3 regions of the Ensifer sp. ZNC0028 genome follow, and region 3 is predicted to be linked to each of the others. Evidence: riboswitches for the same ligand, from Rfam matches in the RefSeq annotation. Region 3 holds a riboswitch; each other region holds the start of a gene.
The links. A riboswitch is a leader RNA that binds a small molecule or an ion and turns the genes downstream of it on or off. The one in region 3 is predicted to bind cobalamin.
Positions count from the first base shown of each region.

Region 1: another riboswitch for cobalamin. It lies ahead of L981_RS04410 (ABC transporter substrate-binding protein); the one in region 3 lies ahead of L981_RS19165 (DUF1636 domain-containing protein).
Region 2: another riboswitch for cobalamin. It lies ahead of L981_RS28560 (CbtB-domain containing protein); the one in region 3 lies ahead of L981_RS19165 (DUF1636 domain-containing protein).

Region 1 covers NZ_JTLA01000015.1:88,455-98,795, reverse strand. Annotated here, with positions in the region: gene L981_RS04445 (GntR family transcriptional regulator) at 1-388, opposite strand, end outside; gene L981_RS04440 (porin) at 586-1,674, opposite strand; gene L981_RS04435 (hypothetical protein) at 2,358-2,822, opposite strand; gene L981_RS04430 (DUF1801 domain-containing protein) at 3,129-3,629, shown strand; gene L981_RS04425 (hypothetical protein) at 3,698-5,086, opposite strand; gene L981_RS04420 (DUF899 domain-containing protein) at 5,375-6,076, opposite strand; gene L981_RS04415 (helix-turn-helix transcriptional regulator) at 6,249-6,572, shown strand; cobalamin riboswitch at 6,765-6,958, shown strand; gene L981_RS04410 (ABC transporter substrate-binding protein) at 7,108-8,124, shown strand; gene L981_RS04405 (iron ABC transporter permease) at 8,121-9,173, shown strand; gene L981_RS04400 (ABC transporter ATP-binding protein) at 9,170-9,931, shown strand; gene L981_RS04395 (pseudoazurin) at 9,943-10,341, shown strand, end outside.
Region 2 covers NZ_JTLA01000135.1:3,508-13,848, forward strand. Annotated here, with positions in the region: gene L981_RS28535 (GntR family transcriptional regulator) at 1-352, opposite strand, end outside; gene L981_RS28540 (DUF1194 domain-containing protein) at 466-1,260, opposite strand; gene L981_RS28545 (glucoamylase family protein) at 1,408-2,724, shown strand; gene L981_RS28550 (ferric iron reductase) at 2,773-3,627, shown strand; gene L981_RS28555 (CbtA family protein) at 3,666-4,463, opposite strand; gene L981_RS28560 (CbtB-domain containing protein) at 4,661-4,837, opposite strand; cobalamin riboswitch at 4,878-5,140, opposite strand; gene L981_RS28565 (TetR/AcrR family transcriptional regulator) at 5,139-5,831, opposite strand; gene L981_RS28570 (NAD(P)H-binding protein) at 5,936-6,766, shown strand; gene L981_RS28575 (DUF1772 domain-containing protein) at 6,763-7,242, shown strand; gene L981_RS28580 (SRPBCC family protein) at 7,312-7,878, opposite strand; gene L981_RS28585 (helix-turn-helix transcriptional regulator) at 7,875-8,237, opposite strand; gene L981_RS28590 (crotonase/enoyl-CoA hydratase family protein) at 8,288-9,103, opposite strand; gene L981_RS28595 (TetR/AcrR family transcriptional regulator) at 9,187-9,783, shown strand; gene L981_RS28600 (VOC family protein) at 9,906-10,256, shown strand.
Region 3 covers NZ_JTLA01000084.1:6,209-16,549, forward strand. Annotated here, with positions in the region: gene L981_RS19145 (aspartate:alanine exchanger family transporter) at 1-1,045, opposite strand, end outside; gene L981_RS19150 (bifunctional aspartate transaminase/aspartate 4-decarboxylase) at 1,287-2,939, opposite strand; gene aspT (aspartate-alanine antiporter) at 2,993-4,681, opposite strand; gene L981_RS19160 (RidA family protein) at 5,168-5,644, shown strand; cobalamin riboswitch at 5,829-6,045, shown strand; gene L981_RS19165 (DUF1636 domain-containing protein) at 6,150-6,563, shown strand; gene L981_RS19170 (ABC transporter ATP-binding protein) at 6,586-7,389, shown strand; gene L981_RS19175 (ABC transporter substrate-binding protein) at 7,386-8,339, shown strand; gene L981_RS19180 (iron ABC transporter permease) at 8,343-9,410, shown strand; gene L981_RS19185 (DUF924 family protein) at 9,503-10,063, shown strand; gene L981_RS19190 (mechanosensitive ion channel domain-containing protein) at 10,190-10,341, shown strand, end outside.

The sequences.
Region 1 (10,341 bases), on a different contig from region 3:
CGAATGTCTGCAGCGCCTCGCTCATTTCAAGCATCTCGAAAGCCGATTGCAGCGATGGGGATGCGACGTAGGCGCCCTTGTTGGGCGGCAGGAACACCAGCCCGTCCTGTTCCATGATCATGAGAACTTTGCGCATGACCGTGCGGCTGATCCCGTAGATGTCACACATCACGAGCTCTTCCAGCTTGACCCCTGGCTTCAGCTTGCGGTCGATAATGGCATTCCAAAGGTCAACGTGGATCTTCGCCTCGATGCCACTCAAGGATGCACTTTGCATCAATGCGGCATCTTCGCTCTGCAAGGCGGGAGAGAGGTAGTTGAACTTTGGCATCCGGGACCCGATTTCCGTAAGGCGTTCGATAAGCTTTACATGGTTCAGCAGCAGCAAATCAATCGTTGTCGGATGTATTGCGCCAAACTGTATCGATGGATTCCGATTGCGAGATGGGAGGAAGACTATCCCGGTGGCGCGGTTTCGGATCGAGTGAACGGGCCAAACACGGGAAGCCTTGCTGAAAGGTCCACGAAAATATGCCCGCAACCGATACAGATTGCGGGCATATTGTCTTCAATCAATCTCTTCCGTTAGAAGCTACGCTGCAGGCGGACGAAGCCCGACACGTAGTCGTCGTTCTTGGGCTTGCTGCCCTTGAAGGTGTCGTTGTAGTCGACCTTGACGTAATTTACGGTTGTACGGACATCAAGACCTTCGGTGATCTTGTAGTCTGCCGTGACGCCGACCTTCCAGGCATTGCCGTTGCCAAAGCTTTCGTTGGGCGATGCAGCGCCTCTCCAGGCCGCGTTGAAGAGAACGTTCCGGCGCAGATCGCCGAAATACTGAGCGCCGGGCGTGATCGCCAGCCTGTCGGTGACGTTGAGGCGATAGGAGGCCGCAACGCTCCACTTGGACGTGGACCAGTAGGAGTTCGGGTCCGACGACCAGACGGCAAAGCCCTGGAGCACGCCCGGGCCGAGATCCGCCGACACCAGGCCGCGGATGGCGCCCTGCTTCACCTCGGTGTCGTAACCGCCGAGCAGGTCGAAGGATGCGCCGCCGAGCGAGACCGAAACGATGCCTTCGACGCCAACCCCGTTGTTCTTCGAGGTTAGGCCTTCGAGCTCGTCGATGGCGATACCTGCCTGGAACGCGCCGGCGTCATAGGTGTAGGAGATCGAGTTGAAGACGGTCGTGTCGTTACCGCTGATGTCGGTCTCGCCGTTCAGACCCTTGTCCCACCAGCTGGCGAAGTGGCCAGCACGCAAGCCCGCGAGCTGGATGTAGGCTTCGTCGAGCTTGAAGTTGTTGTGGGCGTCGTTGTCGGTATCGGCCTGAATGGCGATGTAGCTGGTGAGCGCGCCGTATTCCGTATCGTTCTTCGCCTCGAGGATCAGCTGCGCGCGGGCAAAAGCATCCCAGTCTGAAGTCGACTGCTTGCCTTCCCAGCGACCAGCGCTTTCGCGCGGACCGAAGTTCGTCTGGAAGCGTACATAACCGCCGATACGCAGGCAGGTTTCGGTTCCGGGAATGTAGAAGAAGCCGGTGCCGAATGCGTCGCAGACACGGACGTATTCCGTCGGCTCCGGTTCGGCCGCGATGATTGCGTCTGCCGCCTGGACGCTGGACGTCGCCGCGATCGCGGCAGCCGATCCCAAAAGTATGCTTTTCATCGTCATGGGAAAATCCCTCTCATTGTTCGATCAGGCAAGACGGCCGCATCACCCGATGTGGATCCGCGACCTACTTGCTTCGCGCTGTGGTTGTTGGCGCCACCCGATCTTCGGCTGGCCAGCGCGTGCAATCGGGTATCACGATTTTCCCGAAAGTGAATTCATAAAATTTATAATCTCAATTCAAAATTACAGCATGATCGATCCATATTGCAAAATTGCTACATATTAGCATTTCGCCAGACTGAATTCCGTTGGTGGGGCGTTTGCTTTCATGGTTGCTATAATCTGAATTGAGATTCATATTTTTATGTATTGACTTTGAATCGTGCGGTGTTAGAAAAACGCTGCCTTGAGAAGAAGGCGATCTCCAAGTGGTCAACGCCGCCAGTCCATCCCTGCGACTGGCGGCGTTCGCTTTTGGCTCCGCGGCAACGCGAATCGTCTCGCCTCGGCACGTTGCTGGAGCGGCGCAAGCGGGCGGCAGGGAACGGGCTCTGGCCATCGCCCGACGCTGCAGATCGACGAGGGCGGGCAACAAGCGCTGCCGGAAAGATGGCGTCCGGTTTCCGCAACGGTTGTGCCGGTTCCAATCGGAAAGCTTCGGGATCGGGCAGGCGTTGTGCTGGTGGAGCGCGAACGCGCGGACACGACTGCAACCGCAGCCGTGTGGGCAGAAGCCGCCTTTTTCAGCCCAGGCGGGCTACGGCCATTCGGGCATGCTCATAAGGACTGTAGCACTCGGATCCCTGCAGGCGCGCGACGATGGCTATGGGATCCCAGATCGGCTTCGTTTGCGCCGTGAAAAGATCGGCAGACAGATGATGATCCTGTGCCTTGAAGTGGCCGTCGCGGACGCCGTTCTCGATGATACCTCCGACGATGCCCTGAAGCCGTCGGAGATGTTTGCGGGAGACCGGTCGATCGATGGCGAGAAGCAGGGCTTCGCGGCGAGGCGATGCGGCCGTCAACACGTGCAGGCTCAGGAAGTGCAGGCTGAGGCGGTGCTGGTCGAGAAGGTGGTCGACGAGCTTGTCCGGCGCTTCGACCGGTCGGCGCGCGTTCGCCGTTGCAACGGCAATCCGTTCTTTCAGCACTCTGAGGATGACGGCATCAAGGTGGTGTCCGGCGGTCAAGGTATTGATGGAGAGCACGCTCGAGATCCCGAATGGTGGCTCTTTACGAGCCTCTGCTGCACATGTCCGGGATCGCAGGGATCCCGACCGTCTGCATGCCATGACCCTACGGCGATGGAGAGATGCCGTGCCGATTGCCAATACTTGGCGAAGCGGCTTGCGGATCGAGTTGCAGTCCGCAACGCAGCTGAAGCTGGAGGTTCATCCTTGACCAATGCATAGCTGGATGGCTATGTGTCGTGCATAGCCATTCGGGTATGGACTCCGTGACCGTGTCGGAGGATCCGACCCGCGACGAACTGACGGAACAGTCGAGGTCCGCGCATGTCTGAGAAGAAAGTCGGAAAGAACGCATCGAAAGCTGCTTCCGCTGCGCCAAGGGCAACGAGCGGACGCAAGACTCCGCCGACAAAGTCGGCCGATGGCGTCGTCCTCCTGACCGGCGGCAACCCGCAGATCGCCAAGGGCTATGGAGACGCCCCGATACAGCAATACATCGCTGCGATGCCGGGATGGAAAAGCGATCTGGGCAAACGTCTTGACCGGCTGATCGTTGAGGCCGTTCCCGGTGTCGAAAAGGCGGTCAAGTGGAACTCTCCCTTTTATGGCATGGAAAAGGATGTCTGGTTCCTCGGCTTTCACTGCATGACGAAATACGTGAAGGTCGCTTTCTTCCGTGGCGCGCAGTTTAGCCCCATGCCGCCCGGCACGTCGAAACAGCCGGATGTGCGCTATCTCGACATCTATGAGGCCGACGAACTCGACGAGGCGCAGTTTCTGGACTGGGTCAAACAAGCCAGCGAGCTACCGGGCGAAAAAATGTAAAGCGTCGCCGCAGCGCGAATCCGCCGCCGACCGGAATGGCCGGGCCGGGCTTGCTTCCAAGCGGCACCTCAATCGGCGTTGCCCACCATGAGGACCTGCATGACTGCGGCCATTGCAGGGTCGGTGCCGGCGGCATAGTCGGCAAAGCTCGTCGAGCGCGGGATGTCCGGCTGAAGCGGGCCTGCCGGAACGTCATAGGCGTAATTCAGGAGGAAACAGGTCCTGATCTCCGACAGGCTGCATCCGTGTTCCCAGTCGTGATAGGCCGTCGAATAGCGGATATTGATCTTCGAGTTCGGCAAAACCGTGCGGCCGCCTTCACCCCAGAACTGCAGCCGGTCTCCCATCGGCTCGCCGACAAGCACCGTGCGCGTGCCGCCGAAATGCCTCAGGCGCGCCGCCGTGCTGATCGCCGCCGAAAAGGTATTTGCGCTGGTCAGCACAAACAGTCGTCCGTCAGGCGGCAGGATGGCCGGGAGCCTTTGCGAGAAATCGGCGGTCAATTCGTAGTTACCGCCATTGTTGAACCGCAGATCGACGACTGCATTGCGTATGGGCTTTTTCTCCGCTTCATCCAGCATCTTGGCGAGCCCCTGCGAAAGGCCTTCCGGCGTGGCATCCCTGATGCGGTTGATCTGGACATAGAGCAGATCGGGCAAGGGGTAGTGGTGCCAATAATTGGCGTCGGGGCGCGTGAGATAGGCCGGCAGCGTGACGTCGTCGAGCACGTGCCGCCACCCGACGTCGCGACCGGTCTGCGACAGGGGACTGAAATCGCGTCGTGGCCAGACATGGGCGGTTAACGGTTCCGGCGCGCCGGGCGTGGCAAGAAGAGGGATTTGCGCGACGTTTCCATCCTTAAGACGGATGAGATAGGCGCTTTCCTGCGGGCTTTCGGCAAGGCCGGCGGCATGGAGCAGTTCCGGCGAAATTGCGACATTCGGGACGAATTCCCTGCCGAGATTGGCGGGTCCGCCGAAATGGGGCCGCAGCGCATCGACAACGGCCTCCGTCGCCCGTCCATTCACCTCAAGGATCTCTCCGCCCAGAAGGTGCGATTGCTCGCCTGTCGCTGCGATCACGAACAGGCCTTCGGCAAACCAGCCGAGCCGGACGGGAACCGCATTGAAACTGTGACCACCGACAAGCCCGACGACACTGGTGTGCCCATTGTCGGCGAGCGCGACCGCCTTTGCAGCCGCCATCGCCAGGCCAGCGCGGTCGAGATCGCCGGCCCGTTGTTCGATCGCATCAAGGGAGCCCGTAAACGCTGCCTGGGCGGCTGGCGAAAAGCTTCGGTCAACCTCGATCAGGCGCCGCAGATGGGCAAGGTCCTGCCTGTTGCGTTCCAGTTGCGAGGCTGCGGCCGGAAAGTCGCTCCGGGGATAGGTCTTCAGCGTTGGGTAGAGAATGACGGCAAGCGGCGCGACCACCAGGAGAAGCAGGGCGGCCAACATGATCGATGCAATCCGAACGCCGCGTCGCCGCCAAAACTTCTTGCCGCTCGGTGCCGGACCGTCCTTGCGGTCTTGCGTCTCGTTTCCCATCGATTGCCGCCCCCATCGGCGCGCCTCTTAGAAGCGCGATCCATCCCCACGTTCGGCGCTCCCTGCCGGGCCGGCGGCATCCCTTCACCATTGCCGCGATCCCTATTCGGGCGCGCGACAATGACGCAGGTCTGGCGATCGGCCAGACAAGACGTAGGAACGGCGGCTCGACAATTCCATGTTCGCCGCCGCGGAAAATCAAAAAGCCGGTTCGGTCCCGTATTCGTCGTGCCGCCGGTTCCAGACATAGGGTTCTGTCTGCGGCCATCCCGCGGGAGAGGCTTCCCATGTTTCCTGGCGACCGTAGGGCGTCAGATCCAGATAGGTCCACATGCTGCCGAGATACTCGACGCCACGCGCACCGTTGAAATAGGTGCGGTAGATATGATCGCCGTCCCTGAGGAAGACGCTGACGCCATGGCGCTCGCTGGTCCTTGTCGGGTCATCCGGATCGGCGACCGTGGCTCCCATGTCGTGGTTGAAGTCGCTCGCCATGGACGAGTACCAGACTGGGTGCTGCCACTGCATCCGGGCCTGGTATTTCTGCAGCGTCTCCAGCGGCGCGCGCGAAATCAGCACGATGGACGTATCGCGTGCGTTGAGATGCGCCGGATGGGTCATCGCGTCCACGACCCAGGAGCAGCCGTCGCAGCCCGCCTTCCATCCGGGCGCGAACATGAAGTGATAGACGATCAGTTGTCGCCGTCCGTCGAAGAGGTCGGCGAGGCTTACCGTGCCTTCGGGCCCCTCGAACGAATAGTCCTTGTCGATCCTGACCATCGGCAAGCGTCGGCGCGCGGCACTCACTTCATCGCGTGCGCGGGTAAGTGCCTTCTCCCTGGCAATCTGTTGTTCGAGTGCGACTTGCCACTCATCCATTGAAGCGATTTTAGGCAGCATTCTCAATCATCTCCCTTTTCCGCGGTTTGCTTGGAGGTGTCGGTGCAAAGCTGACTCCGATCGACGGCATCCAGCCGTCAGGCTCGGTTGCAGTTCTCGCGAAAGCTCGCAAACAGGTCTCATCGGCGCCGTCTCCGTTGCGTCCAGTTTCAATATGTTGCAAAAACATAACATGTCAAGCAAGCAGGACGAAGATCTGGTTTTCAAGGCGTTGGCTCACCCGCGCAGGCGGGCGATGCTCGATTGTCTCAAGGGCGAGGCGCAGGCCACGGGCATGCTCTGCGCGGCCTTTTCAGACATGGATCGCTGCACCGTGATGCAGCATCTGAAGGTGCTGGAGGACGCCGAGCTGATCATCGTCAGCTGGGCAGGACGCGAGCGCTGGAATTATCTCAATGCGCTGCCGATCAAGCACATTTACGACCGCTGGATCAGCGACTATGCCGCCCATGCCGTGACCATTCTCGACAGGCTGAAGACCGATCTCGAAGGGTAAATCTGAAGATAGTGTGAATTACGGATCACTTAAACAGTATTCATTTGTGTATAGTTTTCCGACAATCGACAATGTTCTGCCTATTTGAGGGGAGTGATATTTAGTGAAATTACGAGACGCGAAAGAATTTCTACCTTTCCTGGCAAGTGTTTCGAAAGCGTCGCTTTCATGCTTGCGCTCCACTCGTTCGTTGAGTAGGGAATTCTCGTCGGTTTCCGAAAGGAAATAACAGGGAATTCGCCGCGGCTCGCCGCGAAACGAAACTGCCCCCGCAACTGTAGGCGGCCAGTCCTCTCTCGAAAATGCCACTGGGCGATGGTCCGGGAAGGCCGAGAGGGAGCCAAGACCCGCCAGTCAGGAGACCTACCGACACCTGTAACTGAACAAGCCGGGCGGGGTGTCCGGGGAGGTTGTCGATGTCGTTGGTCGCGCCACAAGTGCCGGCTGTCGATGTTCTCTTGAACATCGGTTCGATCATTGCGTCCTGGCTCGTCCCCTCCGATCCGCGCGATCAACAGATCGGAGACAATGTGCCATGACCGCTTCGCGTTTCCTGCTTGCCGCCTCTGGCTTCGCCTTCTTCGCCACCGCCGCTGCTGCCGAACCCACCGCCTATCCGCTGACCCTGGACAATTGCGGCGAGACGATCACCTTCGACAAGGCGCCGGCGACCTCGGCGACCGTCGGGCAGGCGGCAACCGAGGTTCTCTATTCGCTCGGCCTCGGCGACAAGGTTACGGGCACGTCGGTCTGGTTCAATGACGTGCTGCCGGAATTTGCCGAGGTCAATGCCAAGGTTCCGCGCCTGGCGGACAACGACCCGAGCTTTGAAAGCGTCGTCGCCAAGAAGCCGGGGCTCGTCGCCGTGCAGTTCGTCTGGCACGTCGGCCCCGAAGGGATCGTTGCGACCCGAACCCAGTTCCACGAAGTAGGAATTCCGACCTATGTCCTTCCGGCCGACTGCGTCGCCAAGGACAACTCGGTGGGTGTGGACGGCACGCGAAGCGCGCTCTTCTCGACTGCCAGCATCCATCAGGGCGTGCGTGAACTCGCGCAGATCTTCGATGTTCAAGACAAAGGCGAGGCATTCGTCGCAGAACTCGCCAAGCGTGAGGCCAACGCCATTGAGCAGGCCAAGGCGCTCAATTTGAAGGATGTGTCTGCGGCCTTCTGGTTCTCCAGCGCGGAGATGGACATCGATCCCTATGTGGTCGGCCGGAAGGGAGCGCCTGCCTACATGATGGATAAGCTCGGCATCCGCAACGTGGTCGGCTCGGACGAAGAATGGCCGGTCGTCGGTTGGGAAACGATCGCCAAGGCCAACCCCACCATGATCGTCATCGCCAAGATGGATCGCCGGCGCTTTCCGGCCGACGACTACCTGAAGAAGATCGAGTTCCTGAAGACCGATCCGGTTGCCAGCCAGATGGATGCGGTGAAGAACAACCGCATCGTCGTCATGGATGCGCACGCGATGGACGCCACGATCAGAACGGTCGCCGGTATTGAAGTTCTCTCCGCTGCGCTTAAGGATTTCGGGTTGGCGAAGTGAAGACCGGCCTCTCGCGGCGCGCCCCTGCTTCCCGGCTTGGCCGGGCAGCCACGGGGACATTGGCTCTGTTTGCCACCGTTCTTGCCGGAACCTGCATCGGTGAAACGCCGATACCCGTCTTGACGGTTCTCCAGACCTTGGGGAACAAGATTTTCGGCGCGACCTATGGGCTCGATCCCATCGATGTCGGGATCATCTGGAACTACCGCCTGCCGCGGGCGATCGTTGCCGCCTGCTGCGGGGCGGGCCTCGCGGTTTCGGGCATGGTGCTCCAGTCCCTCCTGCGCAACGCCCTGGCGGATCCCTATCTTCTCGGCATCTCCGCCGGCGCCTCGACCGGCGCCGTGGCCGTTACCGTCGCCGGCCTCGGGGCTGGCGCGGTCTCGATGTCGCTCGGCGCCTTTGTCGGCGCCGTGACGGCTTTCCTCATGGTGGCGATCCTCGCCCGTGCCGCCGGTGGCGGGGTCACTCTGCGCGGAACAGGGCAGATCGTGCTTGCCGGCATCGCCGGATCGCAACTGTTCAACGCGCTGACCTCTTTCATCATCACCAAGTCGGCCAATGCGGAGCAGGCGCGGGGCATCATGTTCTGGCTGCTCGGCAACCTCAGCGGTGCGCGGTGGCCGGACGTCTGGCTGGCCGTGCCCGTGGCCCTTGTCGGGCTCGGCGCCTGCATCTGGTATGCCCGCGCGCTCGACGCCTTTTCCTTCGGGGCGGAATCCGCCGCGTCGCTCGGCGTACCCGTGCGGGCCGTCCAGGTGGTGCTGATCGGCCTTACCGCGCTGGTGACGGCCGTGATGGTCAGCATCGTCGGCTCCATCGGCTTCGTCGGGCTCGTGATACCGCATGCGGCCCGTTTCCTCGTTGGTGTGCGTCATGGCCGGCTCGGCCCGGCAACCGCCCTCATCGGGGCGGTCTTTCTGATCGCGGCGGATATCCTGTCGCGGACGATCGTTCCTGGCCAGGTGCTGCCGATCGGCGTGATCACCGCCCTGGTTGGGGCACCGGCCTTTGCCCTGATCCTTATCCGCGGGAGGCACCGATCATGATCCTGGAAGCACGCGATCTCGGCTGGTCCGTCCGCGGCAAGGCGATCGTTTCCCATGTCGATCTCGCCGTGCGGCAGGGAGAGACACTCGGCCTTGTCGGCCCCAACGGCTCCGGCAAATCGACCTTGATGCGGCTGCTGGCCGGCATCGTCCGGTCGACGTCGGGCGAGGTGCGGATCAACGGGCAGATGCTGCACGCCATGCCACGCCGCCAGGCTGCCCAGTTGATCGCCTTCCTCGAGCAGCAAGCCGAGACGACGGAAGCGATCTCGGTTCGCGATGCGGTTGAACTTGGCCGCACGCCCTGGCTCACGCCGCTGCAGCCCTGGTCGGCGGAAGACGACCGGATCGTCAGGCAAGCGCTCGACGATACCGATATGGCGGGCTTCGAAAACCGTTCGTGGGCAACACTTTCCGGCGGGGAACGCCAGCGGGTTCACCTGGCGCGGGCCTTGGCGCAACAGCCGCAGGTCCTGTTGCTCGACGAGCCGACAAATCACCTGGATATCCAGCACCAGCTTTCGATCCTGAAGCTGGTGGCTGACCTGCCGATAACCTCCGTCGTCGCCTTACACGATCTCAACCAGGCCTTTGGCTGCGACCGCGTCGGCATGATGTCCGCCGGCCGGCTGGTGGCGCTGGGGCCGCCGCGTGAAGTCCTGACCGTCGAACGGATCGCCGCCGTCTTCGGTGTTCGTGCGAGCATCGTCGTCGACCCCGAGGACGGAACCTCCATCTTCCGCTTTCATTCAGCCTAGCAAGGATTTACATGCGCGCGCTTCTCCTCGGATTGTCCCTGTTTCTCACCGCTTTCCAGTTCGCCCAAGCCGAAATGCACGAGGTGAAGATGCTCAACCGTAACGCTTCGGGACCGATGGTCTATGAGCCAGACTTCCTCCAGATCGCCCCCGGCGACACGGTGAAATTCATCGCTGCCACCAGCGGCCACAACGCGGCGACGGTCGACGGCATGGTTCCCGAAGGTACCGCTGGTTTCAAGGGCGGGATCAACGAGGAGATCGAGGTCACGCTCGACGCGGAGGGGTTCTACGGGATCAAGTGCTCGCCCCATTTTGCGATGGGAATGGTGATAGTGATCCGTGTCGGCGACGCGAAGGTCGACACAGGCTTTGCGGCGGCCAAGGTTCCGGCCCGGGCGCGCAAGCGG
Region 2 (10,341 bases), on a different contig from region 3:
CCTCCGCCTTGCCGATCCGGGCGGCGGCGGCGCGCACGACACCGGGCTCGATCAGCCGGCGGGTCGCAAAGATCTGGCGCGCCTCGTCAATGGACGGGTGGGCGACGAAAGCACCGCGGTTCTTCTCGACGTTGACGAGTCCTTCATAGGACAAAGCCTGCAGAGCGGCGCGCACCAGGGTGCGGCTGACATTGAAGAGTTCGCCGACGTCGCTTTCCGAAAGCTTGGTGCCAGGCGCAAGCCGCCGCTCGACGATCGCATCGCGCAACGTATCGCGGATATGCTGACTGCCGATGTCGGTGGTCGGGTCGGTGGCCAGTTCGGCCTGATGGGGCGTGGTGGTCAAGGACATGAATCGATCCGCGAAGCAACGCGCTATCTTATCGTCGGACGAGGCGAAGGGAAACGACAATCTGACGCGCAAAGGTTGCGTGGGATTGCGCATGATCCTCAGGTCGGGCGAGGCTACTTGTCGAGTTCCGGATAGACGCGGTCGAGGAAGCCGGGCCGCAGTTTCTCGCCGACCAGGCAGTCGGGGGCCGGGAAGGCATCGACATAGCGTATCGTCGGCGGCGGTTGCAGACCGCTGACTTCGAGCACCAGTTTCTGGCGGATCGCGATGGAGAAATCTTCGGGCTCGTGCACCGGCAGCACGAAGGAGCCGGGGCCGCCGATGACACATTCGGCATAATACTGGTCGAGCGGGCCGGTGGAAACCGACGGGCGGATGAGGATCGCGAGCCCGTTGATGGTGATGCCGCGCGCGATCGCGGTCTCGCGGGCCGGAAGCACCGGCGGGCCGATGTTGTTGGGCCCGTCGCCGGAGATGTCGATGACCCGCCGCACGCCGCTGTACGCGTTGGAATCGATCAGTGCGGTGCCGTAGGTAATGGCGTTGGAGATCGAGGTGCCGCGCCGCGTGCCGACCGGGCGCTGCTCGATCAGCTTGGCGAAGGCATCCGCGTCGGCGGCGGTGTCGATCACCCGCCAGGCGACGACGGAGGATTCGTTCACCGTTCCAGCCCATTCGAAATAACCGATCGCGATGCGGCCGAGCTGACCGCTTTCGACGGCATCGAGAAAGTCGCGGTGCCGCAACGCCTCGACATAGCCGGCCCGCTGGATGCGGGCCTCGTCGAGATCCATCGAGCCGGACATGTCGACCGCCAGGATCAGTTCGACGTCGACATTCGCCGCCTCGGCGGTCGATGGGCTCGGGCCACCACTCAATGAAAGGAGTAACGCCAACACGCTCAACATCGCTTCAACCAGTCATTGCGCGCGGTCAGATTAGAAGACTGTAACACAAGATTGGATTTCGGCGACCGTTTGGGTGTAGTTGGCCTTCACTAAAGAGTGATTTTTCCGGGTCATGCATGAGCCCGGATGCCGACCGGGAAAGGCGGGATGCAGCAGCGAAGCGAAAATACCGAGCGATTTCAGATCGATCGATTGCAGCAGGCGGCGTTCGGCTATTTCCTCGAACATTCCGATCCGGTCACTGGGCTGATCGCCGACACCGCGTTGCCGGGCGCGCCAGCGAGTATCGCCGCGACCGGCTTCGGCCTTTCCTGCTATCCGGTCGGCGTCGAGCGCGGCTGGCTTTCGCGCGGCGATGCGGCGCGGCGCGTGGTGGCGACCCTGCGCTTCCTTGCCCAAAGCCCGCAGTCCCGCCACCGGCAGGCGACCGGCTATCGCGGCTTCTACTACCACTTCCTCGACATGCGGACCGGCGAGCGCGCCTGGCAGAGCGAGCTTTCAACGGTCGATACGGCGCTGTTGATCGCCGGCGTCCTGACCGCTTCCGCCTATTTCTGTCGGAACGACGCGGTCGAAGGCGAGATCCGCGAGCTTGCCGACCGGCTCTATGCTCGGGTCGATTGGCGCTGGGCGCTCAATCGCGGCGATACGCTGACGATGGGCTGGCGGCCGCCGGGGCGGTTTTTGAAACATCGCTGGCGGGGCTATAGCGAAGCGCTGCTGCTCTATGTGCTGGCACTCGGCGCGCCCGAACATGCGATCGAACCGGAGCATTATGCGGCCTATGCCGAGGGTCATGATTGGATCCCCGTCGAGGGCCGGCCGCACCTGCATGCAGCGCCGCTCTTCATCCATCTCTTCCCGCAGGCCTGGCTCGATCTGCGTGGGCTGGCCGACCGGCCGATGCGGGAGCGGGGAACGGACTATTTCGAAAATTCCCGGCGCGCCATCCAGTTGCAGCGGGACCATGCGCGCTCCAATCCCGGACACTTCGCCGGATATGGCGAGCACCTGTGGGGCCTCAGCGCCTGCCATGCGCCACGCGGCCGGCTGCGGCTTCGCGATGGGCGCCAGCAGCGGCTTTTCGGCTATGTGAACCGCGGCGCGCCCTACGGCCCTGATGATGGCACGCTCGTGCCCTGGGCGCCGCTTGCTTGCCTGCCGTTCGAGCCGGAGGCGGCGCAGGCCTCCCTCGTGCATATGGCGAAGAGTTATCCGGAACTTCTGAACGAGGGGCGCTTTCCCGGCGGCTTCAACCCAAGCCTTGATGGCGGCGGGCCGGAGGGCTGGATCGATGCGCGGGTCGTCGGTCTTGACCAGGGCCTCGTTGTCATGATGATCGAGAACTGGCGAAGCGGCCTTGTCTGGGCGCTGATGCGCAGCATACCGGCGATCCGCCGCGGCCTTGAGAGGGCGGGCTTTGACGGCGGCTGGCTGCAGGAGAGGGATGTCGCACGCGGGTAATCCGCCCGCATCCGGCACCTGAGGATGAGAATGGGCGACGGAGACGGCATGCGCTTGAACGACCACCAGCCGACAGCGGAGATCGCGGCGGCATTTGCGCTGCAGGCGCTGGCCGTGGCTGACCGTCTGCGTGCCCAGTTTCCGGAGGCTGCCGTCTCGCTCGGGCCGGCGGCCAGCGAATTCAGCGCGCCGGGCGACTTCTGGGCTGCGGGCAGCGCTGGCCTTGAGGAGGGGCTCGCCTATCAGGATTTCTTCGGGGTCGGGATGACCGACCGGATCCGCGCGGCGCATCTGATCGCCTTTTATAGCCGTCAGTTGAGCGTGGTCCTCGGCGCGTTCCATCTCGGCGCCGGGCTGCAGCCGGAGGTCGCCGGCATTCGTTTCGAGGATTGGGCGCGGCTTCACCGTGGTGCCGAAGTCGCGGGCAAACGCTATCATTTTCGCCTCCAGCCGCCGGCGATGGGGCGCAAGGGTGGAGAGGAGGGCGTCAGCGCTTTCGAACAGGGCTTCATCGCTCATCTGGCGCCCGTCATTGCAGTTCTCAAGGCACGGACAGGGCTCTCGAGCGGGGCGCAGTGGCGGCTCGCGGCGGATGCCCTTGCCGGCGCGTTCCTCGAAATCGGCCGCGCGATCGGGGATGAGGCGCGCGGCATGGCCGAGGCGCTGGCGATCGTCAAGCGGCCCGGCTCGCGGTTTTATTCTGATGAGCTTTGCTACGAGCAGATTTCGGCTGTCCATCCGGCAAGTGGTGAACACATTTCGCGCCAGTATCGGATCCGCTGCGGCTGCTGTCTCTATTTCAAGACGGAGGGCGGTAGCTTCTGCGACACCTGCGTCCTGCTGGAGCCGGAAGATCGCCGTGCGCGGCTGGCGGCGCATCTCATGCAAAACGGCGGGGCCTGAACCCCGCCGTCGCTTTGGTGACGATCCGTGATCGCCGATCACTGTGCCTTGACGAAGCGCTCGTTGATGAAGCCGGAGACGACGCCGAGCACGATCCAGAAGGCGAGCGTAGTGGCGAGTGCGGCCACCGCAAACTCTGCGCCGAGCACGGCCGGAACGTTGCTGGTGATGTCGAGCGGCTGCGGCGCACCGTAGACATGGGGCGCTGCGATCAGCACGAGGCCCGCGACCTTGGAGACGATCTCCTCGCGCAGGACGACGAGATAAAGGCCGACGGCCGAAAGCGCCACCGTTGCGAGCCACCAGGTCTGGCGGTCGCCGAGTTCGGCGGCCGGAAAGCCAGGCAGTTCCGGCGGCAGGCCGATCGCCGGCAGCATGTGCACGGCAAGCCAGCCGCAGGCGCCCCAGAGCGCGCCGTTCCGAAGCGTGATCGGATAGCCGATCACCAGGCTGACGCCGGCGAGCAGCAGGCCGAAGCCGGAACCGGTGACGAGGTTCGCGATCAGCGTGCCGGAGAAGCGGCTCATGCCGAACATGATGCCGCCTTCCTCGTGCTCGCCCTCATGGGCATAGGCGGGCGTGATCGGCGACAATGCGTCGAGCAAGGCGCTAAGCGGCGACACGGCCTTGAGCGACGAATGCTGGTCGTGGTTTTCCGCGGCGGGCTGTGCCGCACCCGGCTGGGCCGCGGGCTGTTCGGTGGGGGCCGGAGCCTCGCCTTCGAATTCTTCCGCATGCAGGATCAGCGGCGTGACGCGCAATTCCTGGGCGCCGGTCATGAAGACACCGGCAATCAATCCAGCCACGATCGCGGCCAGAAGCGTTCTGACAATCATCTTGAAATCCCTCGATAACGACAAAAGCCACGCGCTGCGGCGTGGTCCTTGAGTCTTCCCATTTTGCCTGTGCTGCGGATGGCTTTCGCACGCCGGAAAAACCGGGATGCACACAAGCCGACATCCGGCGCGGGCCGGATGCGTTCAGGTCCGCAGATTGTTCGATGCGGAACGTTGTTGACGTTCCGAGGCATCGGTCAGTGGCAGGGGAAGCCGTAGGAGTGGCGGGTGTCGTGCGCCGTGTCGTGCAGCACGGCCGAATTGGCAAGGCCGGCGCCGAAGACGAGGAATGCGCCGATGAAGAGCGCGATGACGCCAGCGGTCAGACGATCGCTGAGGGAGAGCGGGGTGCTCGAAATGGTAGACGTAGCCATGACAACCTCCGTGATGGCATCGGGAAATTCCCGGTTGGGCCCTATGCCCGCATCGAGTGGCAGGTTTCCTGGCTCACGGCGTTGGGCTCGATGCCCCCGGTCTGCCTCGCCTTCCCAGTTCGGCCGCCCTCTCGCGGCCTTTCCAGTGGCTTCTTCCGGATCGCTCCGGAATGGCAGATCGACGTCGCTCTACAGTCGCGGGGTCGGCCGTGATTTGAATGCCCAGAGTGGGTCCATCCGTCACGTTCCCGTTTACTCCCGAAACGCGTTCGCGTCCCGGGAACCAATCGATCCCAGATGATTAGGATTCTGTCATGGAGTTGTCAATTGAGCCTGCGCCGCGGCGCGGTCCATCCGCGACAAAATCCTTGATGGTCATGCGCTTGTAGGCCTCGACGATCTGGTCGCCCTCGGCCCGGTCGACCGAGACCGCAAGCCGCATGGTGCAGTCGCCGAGGTGCATGATCAGGAAGGCGGCGCTGTCGATTTCCTCGCGCGGCGTCGCCGGCACAAGCCGGGCCCACACATCGGCAAGCAGCTTTCCGCCGGCGCGGCTTTGCGCAAGGTCGATTTCGCGCAGCGCCTTGTCGGCCTGCATCGCCGACCAGATGTCGCGCATGACCGGCTCGGCGAGGAACATCTCGTAATAGATGTCAAACAAAAGCGAGAAGGCGTCGCGCAACTCGGCGATCGAGGTCACCTTGGCCAGTTCGGCCGCGATGCACTCGTTGCAGACCGCATTGTAGCGCTCGGCAAGCGTGCGCACGATCGCGGCCTTGTCGGGGAAGTACTGGTACAGAGAGCCGATTGAAATCCCAGCCTTTTCAGCGACTTCGCTCATGCGCATGGCGTCGCTGCCCTTTTCCTGGATGAGCGCCGTCGCGCAGGCAAGGATCTGCTCGACGCGCTCGCGACTGCGCTTCTGGCTCGGTGTCCGGCGCAGCGCAGGCTCGTCGTCGGCGGGAAGCGTGGCGGGGCTTGCATCTGGAATCATGAGTAATGCTCACATTTTGACTTGACTCCTAAAATACGAGGATTTATCACATTTGCAAATGTGAGAGATACTCATGTTTGTTGGTGGAACCTCAGGAGGAAACGATGTCTCAGAAAGTCACACTGGTTTTGGGCGGTACCGGCAAGACGGGGCGGCGGGTGGCCGAGCGCCTTCGGGAGCAGGGCGTCGCGGTGCGCATCGGTGCCCGTTCGGCGTCGCCTTCCTTCGATTGGACGGAAGAGACGACCTGGGCGCCGGTCCTTGAAAACGTCGATCGCATCTATGTCTGCTTCCAGCCGGATCTGGCGGTGCCGGGCTCCGTCGAGGTGATCGCCAAGTTCTCGAGCCTTGCGGTCAGCGCCGGCGTCAAGCGGCTGGTGCTGCTGTCGGGGCGTGGCGAGGACGAGGCGGAAGCGGCAGAGCGCGCGTTGCAGGCCTCCGGCGCCGACTGGACGGTCATCCGGGGCAGCTGGTTCTTCGAGAATTTCGACGAAGGCTTCCTCGCCGAGGGTGTCTTGAGCGGTTCCGTCTTCCTGCCCGTGGACACGGTGACCGAGCCTTTCATCAGCTGCGACGACATTGCCGACGTCGCTGTCGAAGCGCTTCTCGACGACCGCCATATCGGCAAGGTCTATTCGCTGACCGGCCCGCGGCTGATGACCTTTGCCGACGCCGTGGCCGAAATTGCCGCGGCAGCCAACCGCCCGATCTCCTATCAGGCCATCCCGATTGCCGACTTCGCGGCGCACTTGCAGGCCGACGGCGTGCCTGATGACTATGTCGAACTCATCCGCTATCTCTTCACCTCGGTGCTCGACGGGCGCAATTCAAACCTGACGTCCGATGTCGAGCATGTGCTTGGGCGGCGTCCGCGTGACTTTGCAGCCTACGCTCGGGAAACCGCAGCAACCGGTGTATGGAGTCTTGCCGCATGATCCCCCTGATCCCCGCTCTGGCGTTTGCCGCCGCGATCGGCTCCGGCCTGATGGCCGGACTGTTCTTCATCTTCTCGGTCTGCATCATGCAGGCCCTGTCGCGGCTGCCGCCGGAGCAGGGGATCGCTGCGATGAATGCGATCAATGTCGTGATCCAGAACCCGATCTTCCTCAGCGCCTTCATGGGCACGGCGCTGCTCGCCCTGGCGCTCATCGTCGTCGCCTTCCTCTCGGGCGGCGAGGGCCGGTGGTGGCTTGCCGCCGGCGGTGTCGCCTATGTCGTCGGCGTGCTGCTGGTGACCATCGTCTTCAACGTGCCGATGAACGATGCGCTCGCCGCCGCAGCGCCCGGCCAGGCGGCGACCGATCTCTGGCGTGAGCGCTATCTGACCGACTGGGTCTGGTGGAACCACGTGCGCAGCTTCGCGTCGATCGGCGCGCTGGCGTTCTTCATTCTCGGTTTCGCCCGTGCCTGACGAAAAGCGCCGGCAAGTGGATCCTTGCCGGCGCCTGCGCGCGTCCTGACCTCTGAACCCATCCCGCCGTCAGGGCTTGGGAATACGCGCGTCGTATTGCGCTTCAAGATCGGCAAACTTGCTCCAGAAGGCCGCCGGCTTTTCGCCTTCCAGCAGCGCGCGCAGAATGTCGAGATGCACGTGCCAGCCGGCGGAGAAGCTGGTCATGATGGCGCGGTCGGCGATGCGCTTGTGGGTGACGACGAGCAGCACCTTGTCGCCGCGGGGGCTGAGTTCGAAATGGACCTCCGAGGGCGTGCCGGTCTCTTCGTTCCAGGTGTAGGCCAGCAGCCGAGGCGGCTCCCAGGCGAGCACGTGACCGTAATTGCGCACCTCGCCGGCGTGCTCGGCATATTTCTGCGGTGGCCGGTCGTCTTCCGCTGTCAGTTCCGAGTGGCGGAAGACGTGCTCGACCTCGGCCCCTTCCTTCGACCCGATCGTTCCGGACGCCATCCAGAGGCGGCGCTTGCTCTCCTCCGTCAGATAGGACCAGACCCGCTCGATCGGGCCGGGAAGCAGGCGCTCGATGCGCACCGCGTCCGGTGCGACGACACGGCCGTAATCGGCGCCGGCAAAGGCTGTGGCAGACGAAGTCATGGCTTATCCTCCGGATCAGGTTGGTTGGTGGCGTCTTCGGCGAGAAGCAGCGCCTCGAGTACGTCGATGCGGGCGCGCCAGAAGGCTTCGTAGTGGCGCATCCACTCCATGCCTGCATGCATCGGCGCGGCATCGAGCCGGCACACATGCGTGCGACCTTTCACTTCGCGGCGCACCAGACCTGCTCCTTCCAGCACCTTGATGTGCTTCGATGCCGCGGCCAGCGAGATCGAGAACGGCGCCGCAAGCTCTCCCACCAGTCTTTCGCCCTGCGAGAGGTCCTGGAGCATGGCGCGCCGCGTCGGGTCCGAAAGCGCGTGAAACACGGCATCGAGATGTGCGTTCTGATATTCAACCATATTGTTGAATATCGTCTCGATGTACCTAATTGTCAACCGTTCGGTTGAATTTAAAAATATCGCGAAAAAAGACCGGGCCGCGGCGGGTCGTCGTGGATGCGCCGTCCCTTCCAGGCGGCAAGCGCATCGGCAAGGTCGTCGGTCGGCACCATCTGGGCAAACTGCTCGCTCTCGACCTGCAATCCCTCGGCGATCGACATGTTGAGGCCGCGGGTGACGGCAGTGATGATCGAGCGGACGGCGAGTGGTGAGTGCGCCATGATGCGCTTTGCCAGGTCACGGGCGGACGCGATCAGTTCGTCATGCGGGACGACGCGGTTGACGAGCCCCAACTCCAGCGCGCGATCGGCCGGGAAATCCTCGCCGGTCAAAAGCAGTTCCAGCGCGCGTTTGCGGCCGGCAAGCCGCGGCAGTCGCTGGGTGCCGCCGAAGGTCGGCGGCATGCCGAGCTTGATCTCCGGCTTGGCAAAGCGCGCCCGGTCGCTGGCAATCGCCAGATGCACGGCCTCGGTGATCTCGCAGCCGCCGCCATAGGCAAGCCCGTTGACGGCGGCGATGATCGGTTTCGGGAAGGCCTCGAGCCGCGCCGTCAGGCCCTGACCGCGACGGACGAAATCGCGCACGGCCGGATTCACGCCCTTGGCGACGCTGTCCGAGAACTCATGAATATCACCGCCGGCGGAAAAGGCCCGCTCGCCGGCGCCGGTGATGATCACCGCGCTTACGGCATGGTTCACCTCGATCTCGTCGAGAAGGCCCATGAGCCGGTCGATCAGCTCGTAGTTCAGCGCGTTGAGTTTCTGCGGGCGGTTGAGAGTGAGGAGGGCGATACCCTCGGAAATCTGCAGCAGCACGGTGTTCGACATTGTTGCTCTCCGGCAGGTGTTGACGAGGAGAGGCTAGGTGAGGGAAGATAGGATGTATATTCACTAGTCGGTATACTTAAGAGATGACGAAAGCAGAGAAGTCGACCCGGGACGTGATCGTCGCAGCGGCGGAGAAGCTGTTCTATGCCGAGGGCATCCGTGCGGTCAGCGTCGATGCGGTGGCGGAGGCGGCGGGCGTGACCAAGCGCACGCTCTACTATCATTTCGACAGCAAGGACGCGCTGATCGCCGCCTACCTCGAGAGCCGCGACCAGCCCAATCTGAAACTCTTTCGCAAGTGGTTCGACGCGGGCGACGGGGACCTTGCCGACAGGGTCGAGGCGATCTTCGTCAACCTGGCGCGGGCGGCGCGCCATCCGAAGTGGAAGGGTTGCGGCTTCCTGCGCACCTCTGCCGAACTTGCCAACATGCCGGGCCACCCGGCGATCCGCATCGGTGCGGCCCACAAGAAGAAGTTCGAGGCCTGGATGGCCGAGACCTTTGCCGAAGCCGGCACTGCCGAGCCTGCCATGCTGGCGAAGCAGATCCTGCTGCTGCTTGACGGCAGTTTCGCCGTGGTGCTGCTGCACCGGGACGCGAGCTACATGGAGATGGCGGGCAAGGCGGCGGCGACGCTGGTGCGGGTCGCGCTTGCCGGCGCGGACGGGGAGGGATCCTGACGCGCTGCAACTTCCGCTTCAAACGGCTGCCATCGGCGGGCAGTATAGGATGCAGTGCCAGGAGCCGAACAACCATTGAGCGCCGATGTGGCCGCGTTGCGGCTCACCGGAGGAGGAAATGCATGACCGTCAAGCGTATCGTCTCAAACCTCTACGCCCCGGACCCGCAGGTGGCGCGCGCCTTCTACGGTGACCTTTTGGAACTGGACGTGGTGATGGACCATGGCTGGATCCTGACCTTTGCCGCCGAGGGCAAGGCCGCGATGCCGCAGGTGAGCATCGCCAGCGAGGGCGGCAACGATACGCCGGTGCCGGTGCTTTCGATCGAGGTCGACGACGTCGACCGGGCCTATCAACGCGCCAGGGCCGCCGGCGTCGAGATCGTCTACGACATCACCAACGAGCCCTGGGGCGTGCGCCGTTTCTATATGCGCGACCCATTCGGCAATATCGTCAACATCCTGGCGCACTAAACCAATTCCAGGAAAAGTGCGCAGCGGTTTTCCGTCAGGAATTGCGCCGGCCAAGCAAACCAATTCCAGGAAAAGTGCACAGCGG
Region 3 (10,341 bases):
TCAGGCCGGGAAAGATCGGGATCGGCTGGCCGGCGCGCAGAATGCTGCGCAGGAATACCGAGCGCGATTCCGGCTGCTGCCGTAGCTGCCACAGGCGTTTTCCGGCGACATCCTTGTTGGTCACCACCACGTCCAGCACTTCGACGGGAATGTCGAGAAGGGTGCGGTCGTCTATTTCGGTGCCGATCCGGCTGGAATATTCGACCAGGAAGCCGCGAAGGCCAGCAACGGCGATGACGTCGCCAGCCTGCAGCCGCTCCTTGCGGGCAGGGGTGATGATCTCCTGGCCCCTTCGGATCTGTTCGATATAGGCCTTCTGGTTTTCGGGCACCCTGGCTTCCGCCTCTTCGACGGTGAGGCCCACGAGGTTGTCGCTGATCACGAAGGCGCGTGCCTCGATTTCGCGGCGGGCGCTGTCGCCACTGTTTTGCGGGGCGATGTTGAGCTCGGCCTCGAGCTCGGCGCAGGCGTCCTTCAGGCTGCGGCCGAACAGGCGGGGCGCCAGTTGCGACTGCACCAGGATGGCGGTGACGACGCCGACGAGATAGGCGACGGCAAAGCCGGTCGCGACGGCCGATTCGAACTGGCTGGCAGCCTCCGGTGTCGGCGCGGTCTTGCGGAAGGTGTCGATCGCAACGCCGACGGTCGCCGATTCCGTCGCGCCGCCGGCAAGAACGCCGGCCGCCGTGCCGAGGTCGAAGCCGAAGAGCATGGAAAGCACGATCGCCACACCGAGGGCGACGACGCAGAGCGTTACGGTCACGGCGATCTGCGGCAGGGCGTCGGCGTTGAGGCTCTGGAAGAATTGCGGGCCGGTGCGATAGCCGATGGCAAAGAGGAAGAGCAGGAAGAAGGCCTGCTTCACGTCGTTGGAAAGCTCGGCCCCGGTCTGGCCGATCAGCACGCCGGCGAGCAAGCAGCCGGTGACGGCGCCGATCGTGACCCCGAAGACGGTGATCTTGCCGATCGCGTAGCCGATGCCGAGCGCCAGGAACAGGGCGAGTTCCGGGTGATTTCGCAGGATGTTGAAAACGGTGTCGATCACGCGGTAGGGCCTCCCGTTTGCCCGCCGAAGCGGACGCCCTCGGCCGGACTGCTCACTCTTCTGGCAAGGATCTGCAAGGGGATGGCCGCTTATGCCTTCAAACGTGAAGGGAACTCTGCAATCCCATGAATTCATGCCCATTTCTCAATTCTGGCGTGAGCGACAAGAGGCTCCGGCCGAAGCGGACGCAGGCAGCGCAGGCGAGGCGGCCGACCACCGGAGTGGCCGGCCGTTTGAGGCGTCAGCTGATCTTCAGGCCCTTGGCGGCCTGGTAGGTCTGGACGTAGCCGCGCGCCACCGAGCGCACGGCGCGGCCGATCTGCGAATAGGCGTCGTCATTGAGGTTGGCGAAGGAGACGCGCGCCGACCAGCTCGGCGCATCGAAGCCCGAACCGTTGAGCAGCACGATGCCGTGGTCCTCGGCAAGCCGGAAGGGGATGTCGAGCGGGTGGATGTTGTCCTTCACCCAGGTGACGACATCTTCGCCGACATATTTACGCAGCCAGAACTCGAAGTCGATGATGCCGTAATAGTGGTCGAAATAGATGCCCGGATTGGACTCGACCCCCATGCCCTCGATCAGGTTCCAGAACCGCTTCGTGCATATGGCCATGCAGGCCTTCTGGTAGACCTTGTCGACATCCATCAGCTCGACCAGGCTGAAAAGCGACATCATCACCTGTTGCGGCAGCGACAGGCCGGCGGTGTGGTTGAGCGCCACGTCGCGGCTGTCGGCGACGATGCGGTCGATGAACTTCACCTCGCGCGGCTTCGGCGTCATCGCCTTGTAGCGCTTTTCCAAGAGCTTCTGGATCGGCTCGCCATGGGCCTTGATCTTCTCGTCGAAGATGTTGTCCTGCGCCACCGCGATGACGCCGAGACGCCAGCCGGTGCAGCCGAAATACTTCGAGTAGGAATATACGCCGATGGTGTTGCGCGGCAGATGGCCGAGCAGCGACTGGAAGCCCGGAACGAAGGTGCCGTAGACGTCGTCGGTGAGCACGATCAGGTCGGGGCGCTTCTTGTTGACGAGATCGACAAGGCGCTTGATCGAATCCGGATCCATCGCAACGGCCGATGGATTGCCGGGGTTGACGAGAAACAGCGCCTTCACCTTGGGGTTTTCGAGTGCCTTGATGTCTTCGTCGGTGAACTGGAAGCGATCCTCCTGCTCGGCGCTGACATTGATCGTCTTGAGGTCGTAGTCCTCCAGTTCCGGCATTTCGAGATAGGGCGTGAAGATCGGCGTGCCGAGTGCGATCGTGTCGCCGGCGTTAAGCAGGCGGGCGTTCTTCAAGGCCTTGAAGATGTAGCACATGGCGGCGGTGCCGCCTTCGACCGGGTAGAGGTCGAACTGCGCCTTCGGCCGGTGGCCGGCGCACATCGCCCACATCAGGTATTCATGGGTGATGATTTCATTGTGATGCAGCGCCCGGTCAGGAACCGGATAGTTGTCGCCGATGATCGAATCCGTCAGCTCGTGCACGAAGGCGTCCGCATCGAAGCGGAACGTGGTGATGGCATAGTTGACGGCGTCGGAGAGCGTCTTTGCCGGCGGCACGCCTTCATCCTCTTCGTCCCAGTCCGCCGTGTTTTGCAGCAGCTTCTTCGTCCACTTCTCGAAGCGGGCATGGGCGCCGTCCTGCGGCGGCATGCCGGCCACACCGGCCTTCGGGTCGTAATAGGCGCGCTTGGCTTCCGTCAGCGCGAACTGGCCGAGCAGGAAGAAGGCTTCGCGGGCGCGCGTCGCCGTCCAGTTCGGGTTGCCGCGGCCGGCGTTGAGGAAGGCCTTGGCGGATTTCTGCGAGCTCGTCTTGGCGAGCTTGATCAGCTCGTCCTTGATTTCGAACGGGCTCAGATCGGAGATACTGTCGTAGAAATTTCTGTCCAACATGATCCACACTCCCTGTGATCAATAAGCGAAGGTCTCGGTTTCTGAAGCCCGCCTCAGGCGAGCATGATGACGATGACGAGACCGAAGATGGTGAGCAGCGTGTTGCCGATGGCGTAGGGCATGCCGTAGCCGAGCGCCGGCACCTTGCTCTTGGCCGCCTCCTGGATCATGCCGAGCGCTGCCGTCGTCGTTCTGACGCCGGCGCAGGCGCCAAACAGGATCGCCGGATGGAACTTGAAGACGTAATGGCCGATAAGTACCGAGGCGATCATCGGGATCGAGGTTGCGACCACGCCCCAGATGAAGAGCGAAATGCCGACTTCCTGAAGCCCGGCGACGAACCCGGGCCCCGCGCCAATGCCGACCACGGCGATGAAGATGTTGAGGCCGAGCGTGTTCATCAGCCACAGCGCCGGTGAGGGGATGCGGCCGAAGGCGGGGTAGGTGGTGCGCAGCCAACCGAGCACGAGGCCGGCCAGAAGCGCGCCGCCGGAGGTCGAAAGCCCGATCGGGATGCCGCCGATGGTGATGGTGAGCGCCCCGATCATCGCGCCGATGAAGAGGCCCCAGCCGAGGAAGGCGATATCGGTGGTCTCGACCGGCCGGTCGGCAAAGCCGAGCGCCTTGATCGCCGTTTCGACATGATGCTTGGCGCCGCCGATGGTGACGATGTCGCCGCGCTCGACGGTCGTGCCGGGCAGCACCGGGATCTCGACCAGCGAGCGGATGATCTTGCGGGCATAGACGCCGCGCGCCCAGTCCATGGTGCTGACCTCGGCCAGCGTCTTGCCGGCGAGTGCCTTGTTGGTCACGTAGACGTCGACCACCTCGGCTTCGGCGTTCAGCAGTTGCTTGTCCTCGACTTCCGTCAGCTTGGTGTCGAGGTTCTCGACGAGCAGGGCACGCCGGCCGGAGAAGGCGACGACGTCGCCCGGCTGCAGCACGGTGTTGCCGTCCGCTTCGATGATCTCGCTGCCGCGCCGGACCCGCTCGACATAGACGCGGATGCCGGGGAGCAGGTTCTTGACCGGCGTCCCGGTCAGGCCGCTTGCCGCATCGATCCGGTAGGCCCGAAGACCGAAGTCGTGGTAGGCGCTGGTGATGCCGGGTTCGCTGCTCGACGTGCCGCCGCCAAGCTTGGCCTCATATTCCTTGCAGGCGGCCGGCAGATCGATGCCGAGCAGCCTTGGCCCGAGCTGGGCGAGAATGATCGCCGAGCCGATCGTGCCCCAGATATAGGTCACCGCATAGGCGATCGGGATCTGGTCGGCAAAGGTCTTGGCCTGTTCCGGCGTCAGCCCGAGCGAATTGATCTGGTCGGTCGCAACGCCGATCGCAGCCGAGATCGTCTGCGAACCGGCATACATGCCGGCGCCATAGCCGAGCGGCAGCCCGGCAATCAGCGCGCAGAGATAGGGAACGATCAGGCAGAGCACCAGCACGGAGAGCGCAAAGGCGATCTGTTTCGGTCCGTCGGTGCTAAGCCCCCGCACGAATTGCGGCCCGACGCCGTAGCCGACGGCGAAGAGGAAGATCAGGAACAGGGTGGATTTGAGGTCACCGGAAACCTGGATGCCAAGCTGCCCGATGAGAACGCCGGCCAGAAGCGTGGCGGTGACATTTCCAAGGTTGAACCCCGCGACCTTGATCGGACCGATGAGGAAACCGATGCCAAGCGCGAGGAAGACGGCGACGGGTGGATAGGTCCGAAGCGTGTCGACGAAAAAATCGATGGGATTCACTGCTGCTATTCCCTTCAGAAAGTTGAGTTGCCATCACTTCATTTCGGGATCTGCGCGGCTAAGTTGAGCTTGTTTTCGGATCTTGTCGATGCCCAATCTTAATCCCGGCAATTGTCGCTTCGGTCGTCGAAATTCTCAACCGGCATAGGGTTACGTGAGCGTAACGTATGTTACATTTGAGCGGTTTTACTTGGGTGCGCGCCTGGCGGACGCCGCGATGCGTCCGCCGCATGCGATCGAAACACGGATGCGCGCGACAGTATCGCGCCGGCACTTCAACTCTGGTGTTGTAATTCGTAATGTTATCTCGCAACGTGAGGCATGAGGCGTTTTCTCTTGGCTATGCTTGAACATACGGCTGGAGGCGCAAGGAACGATGGGCCTTTCTGCTTGCGATAGGGGCGACAGAACTTCGAAGGTCGAGATGAAAAGCGGCATCGTCTCCGCAAGCGCGGCCGGTTCGTAAGGTGACGAGGAGGGGGAGCAATGATGGATGAGGTTATCCGTAGGCTGGGGGCGCTTGGCGTTCAGCTTCCAACGCCGCCGAAGCCGCTCGGCGCCTATCGCGCGGTGATCGAGGCGGGCGAGATGCTTCATGTCTCGATGCAGGGGCCGCTGCTCGACGGGCGCTTCGTGCACACGGGGCTGCTCGGGCGCGACGTGACGATCGACGAGGGGCGCAAGGCGGCCGAGCTGGCTGTGCTCAATGCGCTGGCGCAGATCCACGAACATCTCGGCCGTTTCGAGCGCATTCGCCAGATCGTCCGGTTGGAGGGGCATGTCGCCTGCACCGAGGATTTCCTCGACCACCCGAAGGTGCTCGACGGGGCCTCCGAGTTTCTGGCTGCCGCCTTTGGCGAAAGGGCCGGCCATATCCGCTCCGTCTGCGGCGTGCGCAACCTGCCGGGCAACGCCGCGGTGGCGGTGACGCTGACGGCCGAGCTCTTTCCGCCGGAGTTCTGAGGCGACACGGCTGCCTGTCGGTCGTGAGGCGGATTTTGGCTGTAGGGCGTCGGATCGTGTCCGACGCTCAATTTTCGGCTTGCGCGACGTAATGTTATTTAATAACAAACTGCGCATGACGATACGCCGCATGTTGATAGATCCTTCCCGCCTGTGCCGTGCGGTTGTCTCCCCCGCCGATTCATGCGAGGAAGGCGGTGATGGTGCTGCGTCCGCGACAATGCGGAGGCGGCTGAAAAGGGAACACGGAACGGACGACCCTGATGGGGCCGAGACCGTGGCTGCCCCCGCAACTGTGAGCGGAAAGCGCATTCACACCATGTCACTGGCGATCAGCCGGGAAGACGTGGATGCGCCACGACCCGCGAGCCAGGAGACCTGCCATCGAACCGATCAACCACAACGGACGGGGTGTTCCGATGGAAAAGAACTGGCTTTCGCACGACGGCTATCCGTCCTTCTGCCGTTTCGCCATCTCTTGCCGTCAGTCCGGCGGAGGGCAGGAATGGCTGAGCCGAATTTCCGACAGCACAAGATAACGGTCTGCACCGATTGCCGCTTCACCGGTGGCCCCTGCGCGCCCGGCGCCGAGCTGATCAAGCGGCTGAACGGCAGCATCGCTGCACTCGGCGCACCGCTCGATCGTGACTTCTCGATTGCCGGCACGGTGTGCATGGCGGCCTGCACGCGGCCCTGCACCATCGCCTTCCAGGCGACGGGAAAGGCAACCTATCTCTTCGGCGACGTCTCGCCGGACGAAGACATCGACGATCTCGTACGCTTTGCCACAACCTATGCCGAGCGTGGCGATGGCATGACGCGGGCGGCCGAGCGGCCACGCGGGTTGAAAGGCAAGACGCTTGCCCGCATCCCCGCAGCGATGCTCGTTTCCGAAGACCTCGGCGGGCACTTCCAATGACGGCGCAGGGAGGGATCAACCCATGAGCTGCACGGCAACGGGAGCGGCACTCAAGGTCGAGGGCCTTCACTGGGGGCCACGCGCGGGGCTGACGCTGGTCAAGGACATCGGCTTTTCGATCGCGGCGGGCAGCCGGCTTGCGATCCTCGGGCCGAACGGTGCCGGCAAGACCTCGCTTCTGCGCTGCCTCTACCGGGCGGTGCAGCCGAATGCCGGCCGTGTTTCGGTCGATGGCATCGATCTGTGGTCGATCTCGGCGCGCGAGGCGGCAAGGACGATCGCCGTCGTCCTGCAGGAAATGCCCGGCGACTTTCCCTTCAGCGTGCGCGACGTCGTGATGATGGGGCGCATTCCGCGGCGGGAAGGCTTGAGCGGCTGGAGCGATTTCGACCGCGATCGGGTGCAGCATGCACTCGCGCATCTCGATCTCGCGCATCTTGCCGGTCGCCAGTTCGCCACGCTTTCGGGCGGTGAGAAGCAGCGGGTGCTGATCGCCCGCGCGCTGGCGCAGGAGCCGCGCATCATCATTCTCGACGAGCCGACCAACCATCTCGACATCCGCCACCAGCTCGAAATCCTCGAGTTGCTGCAGACGCTGAAGCTGACGATCGTCTCAACGCTGCACGACATCAATCTCGCCGCCGAGTTTGCGACCGACGTCGCGATCCTGACCGCCGGGCGGCTGACGGCGTTCGGCACGCCCGAAGAGGTGCTCAGCCCCGGCGAACTTTCGGCCGCCTTCGGCGTCACTGCCACCGTTCACAATGCCGCCGCCGGCGGCGCCCGCTTTTCCTTTTCACTTCCTCGACAGGGATCTATTTCATGAAGATCAATATTGCCCCATTTTTCCTTCTTTTCGTGCTGGCCGCCGCAACCCCGGCGCTCGCCTATCCGGTCACGGTCAAGAGCTGCAACCGAGAGGTGACCTTCGACGCGGCGCCGAAACGCGCGATCGCCAACGACGTCAACTTGGTGGAGATGATGCTGGCGTTGCGGCTGCAGGACCGCATGGTCGGCTATACCGGCGTTTCCGGCTGGAAGACGCTGGACGAGAAGCTGCGCGAAGGCGTCAAGGAACTGCCGGAGCTTTCGGAGAAGTATCCGACCAAGGAAGTGCTGCTCAACGCCGACGCCGACTTCTTCTTTGCCGGCTGGAACTACGGCATGAAGGTCGGCGGCGAGGTCACGCCCGAAACCTTGGCGCCCTTCAAGATCGGCGTCTACGAGCTGACCGAATCCTGCATCCACGTGATGGCCAAGGCAAAGCCAACGATGGACGACATGTTCGTCGATCTTCTCAATCTCGGCCGCATTTTCGGCGTCGAGGATCGCGCCGAGACGCTGGTTGACGGCTACCGCCGCCAGCTTGCCGAGATCACCAAGGCGAACGCCGGCAAGGCAAAGCCGACACGGGTCTTCGTCTATGATTCGGGCGAGGAGAAGCCCTTCACGTCCGGCCGCTTCGGCATTCCGACGGCGATGATCGAGGCCGCCGGCGGCGCCAACATCATGGATGATGTCGACAAGAGCTGGGTGGAGATCTCCTGGGAGCCGGTGATCGAGCGCAATCCGGAAGTGGTCGTCATCGTCAACTACGGCGAGGTGAAGGCCGAGGACAAGATCGCCTTCATGAAGACCAATCCGGCATTCAAGAATGTCGATGCCGTCAGGAACGATCGCTTCGTCGTGCTCGACTATGTCGAGGCGACGCCGGGGCCGCGCAACATCGACGCCATCGCCCGTCTCGCCAAGACCTTTCACGGCGAAGGCCTGTAACCGATGCTGGCTGAGGATACGTCGGCTGACACCGTTGCGGTTTCGCGTGCCGCGTCTCAACGGGTGGCCCGCAGCGGTTTCGGCCTTGCCGCCGGCCTGCTGCTGCTTCTCCTGACGGTGACGGCCGCCGTATCGCTCGGCTCGGCGCAGATCCCGGTTGCGACCGTCTGGTCGATCATCGCCAGCAAGATCTCGCCCGGTAGCGTCGAGGTCTTCTGGTCGGCGGGCCGCGAGAGCATCGTCTGGGACGTGCGCCTGCCGCGGGTGATGCTGGCAGGCGTCGTCGGGGCTGGGCTGGGGCTGACGGGCGCCGTGCTGCAGGCGGTCACGCGCAATCCGCTCGCCGATCCGCATCTGCTCGGCGTTTCCTCCGGTGGCGCGCTCGGCGCGATCGTGGCGCTGCTGCACACCGGCATGATCCTCGGCCTTGCCACGGTGCCGCTCTTTGCCTTTGCCGGCGCGCTGCTCGCAACCGTGCTGGTCGCTTACGTCTCCCGCGTGCTCGGCAGCAGCGCCGACCGCCTGGTGCTGGCCGGCGTCGCGGTCGCCTTCGTCTTAACGTCCGTCGGCAACCTCATGATTTTCCTTGGGGATCCGAGGGCGACCCACACGGTCATCTTCTGGATGCTCGGCGGTCTTGGCCTGGCGCAATGGTCGCAGCTCGTCTATCCCGGCGGGGTGCTTTTCGTCTCGCTCGCCTGGCTGATGATCCGGGCGCGCGAGATCAATGCGCTCGCCATGGGCGACGAAACTGCGATGACGCTCGGCATTCCCGTGCGCAGCTTCCGGCTGACGCTGTTCGTCGTCACCGCACTTCTGACCGGGGTGATGGTCGCCTTTTCCGGCGCGATCGGTTTCGTCGGGCTGATGGTGCCGCATTTCGTGCGGCTCCTGGCCGGCAGCGACAACGTAAGGGTCATTCCGCTTTCGGCCTTCTTCGGGGCGCTGACGCTCATCCTTGCGGATCTGACGGCCCGCGTCATCATGGCGCCGGAGGACATGCCGATCGGCGTCGTCACCGGTCTCGTCGGCGGCATCGCCTTCATTGCCATCCTGAAGCGACGCGCGTAAGGCGGGTAGGAACAAGTTATGGACATAGGCCGGTCCCGGCCTATGTGTTAGCGGGGGCCGAGCGATCGGCCATTGGGCCGCAAGAGGAGCATATGGCGAACGAAGCTGACATTTGCACGCCGCAGGACGTTCTGGACTTCTGGTTTGGCGAACTCACCTATGACGACTGGTTCGGGACGAGCCACGAGCTCGACCAGGCCTGCATCCGCCGCTTCCAGGCGTCGCACCTGGCGCTGGCCCGGGGCGTCGACGAGATCTGGCGGGCGAGCCCGGAGAACCGGCTGGCGGCGATCGTGCTTTTGGACCAGATGCCGCGCAACATGTTTCGCGGCACGCCGCTCGCCTTTGCCACCGATTGCCTGGCGCTGCACGAGGCGAAGCTCGCCGTCGGCACCGGCGCTGACATGGCGATCAAGCCGGAATGGCGCGCTTTCATCTATCTGCCCTTCGAGCACTCGGAAAACCTTACCGACCAGACCATGTCGGTGAAGCTCTTTACCGAGCTCGGCGATGCCGATTATCTCGACTATGCCATCCGGCACCGCGAGGTGATCGAGCAGTTCGGCCGCTTCCCGCATCGCAACGCCTTTCTGGCGCGCGGCTCGACGGAGGCCGAACTTGCCTATCTGGCGCAGCCCGGCGCCGGTTTTTAACGGGAAAGCGGGCGCCGGCGACGATTTATCGCCGTTCTTTGCATCTTTCCGCCGTCTTTCGTATTCACATCGAAACGTGAAGACGGCCGGAGCGATTCCGGGCCACGGTCTCAATCTGCAAGGATCATGAAATTGCGTTCTGTCGGAAAACTGCCCGCCATTCTCGTCTGCCTGCTGGCGCTTGCCGTGGGCGGCCCGGTCATGGCCCAGAAGGCGGCGCAACCGGCACAGGCAACCGCACAGACAAACGTGCAAGGGGGCCAGAAATCGGCGCAGCC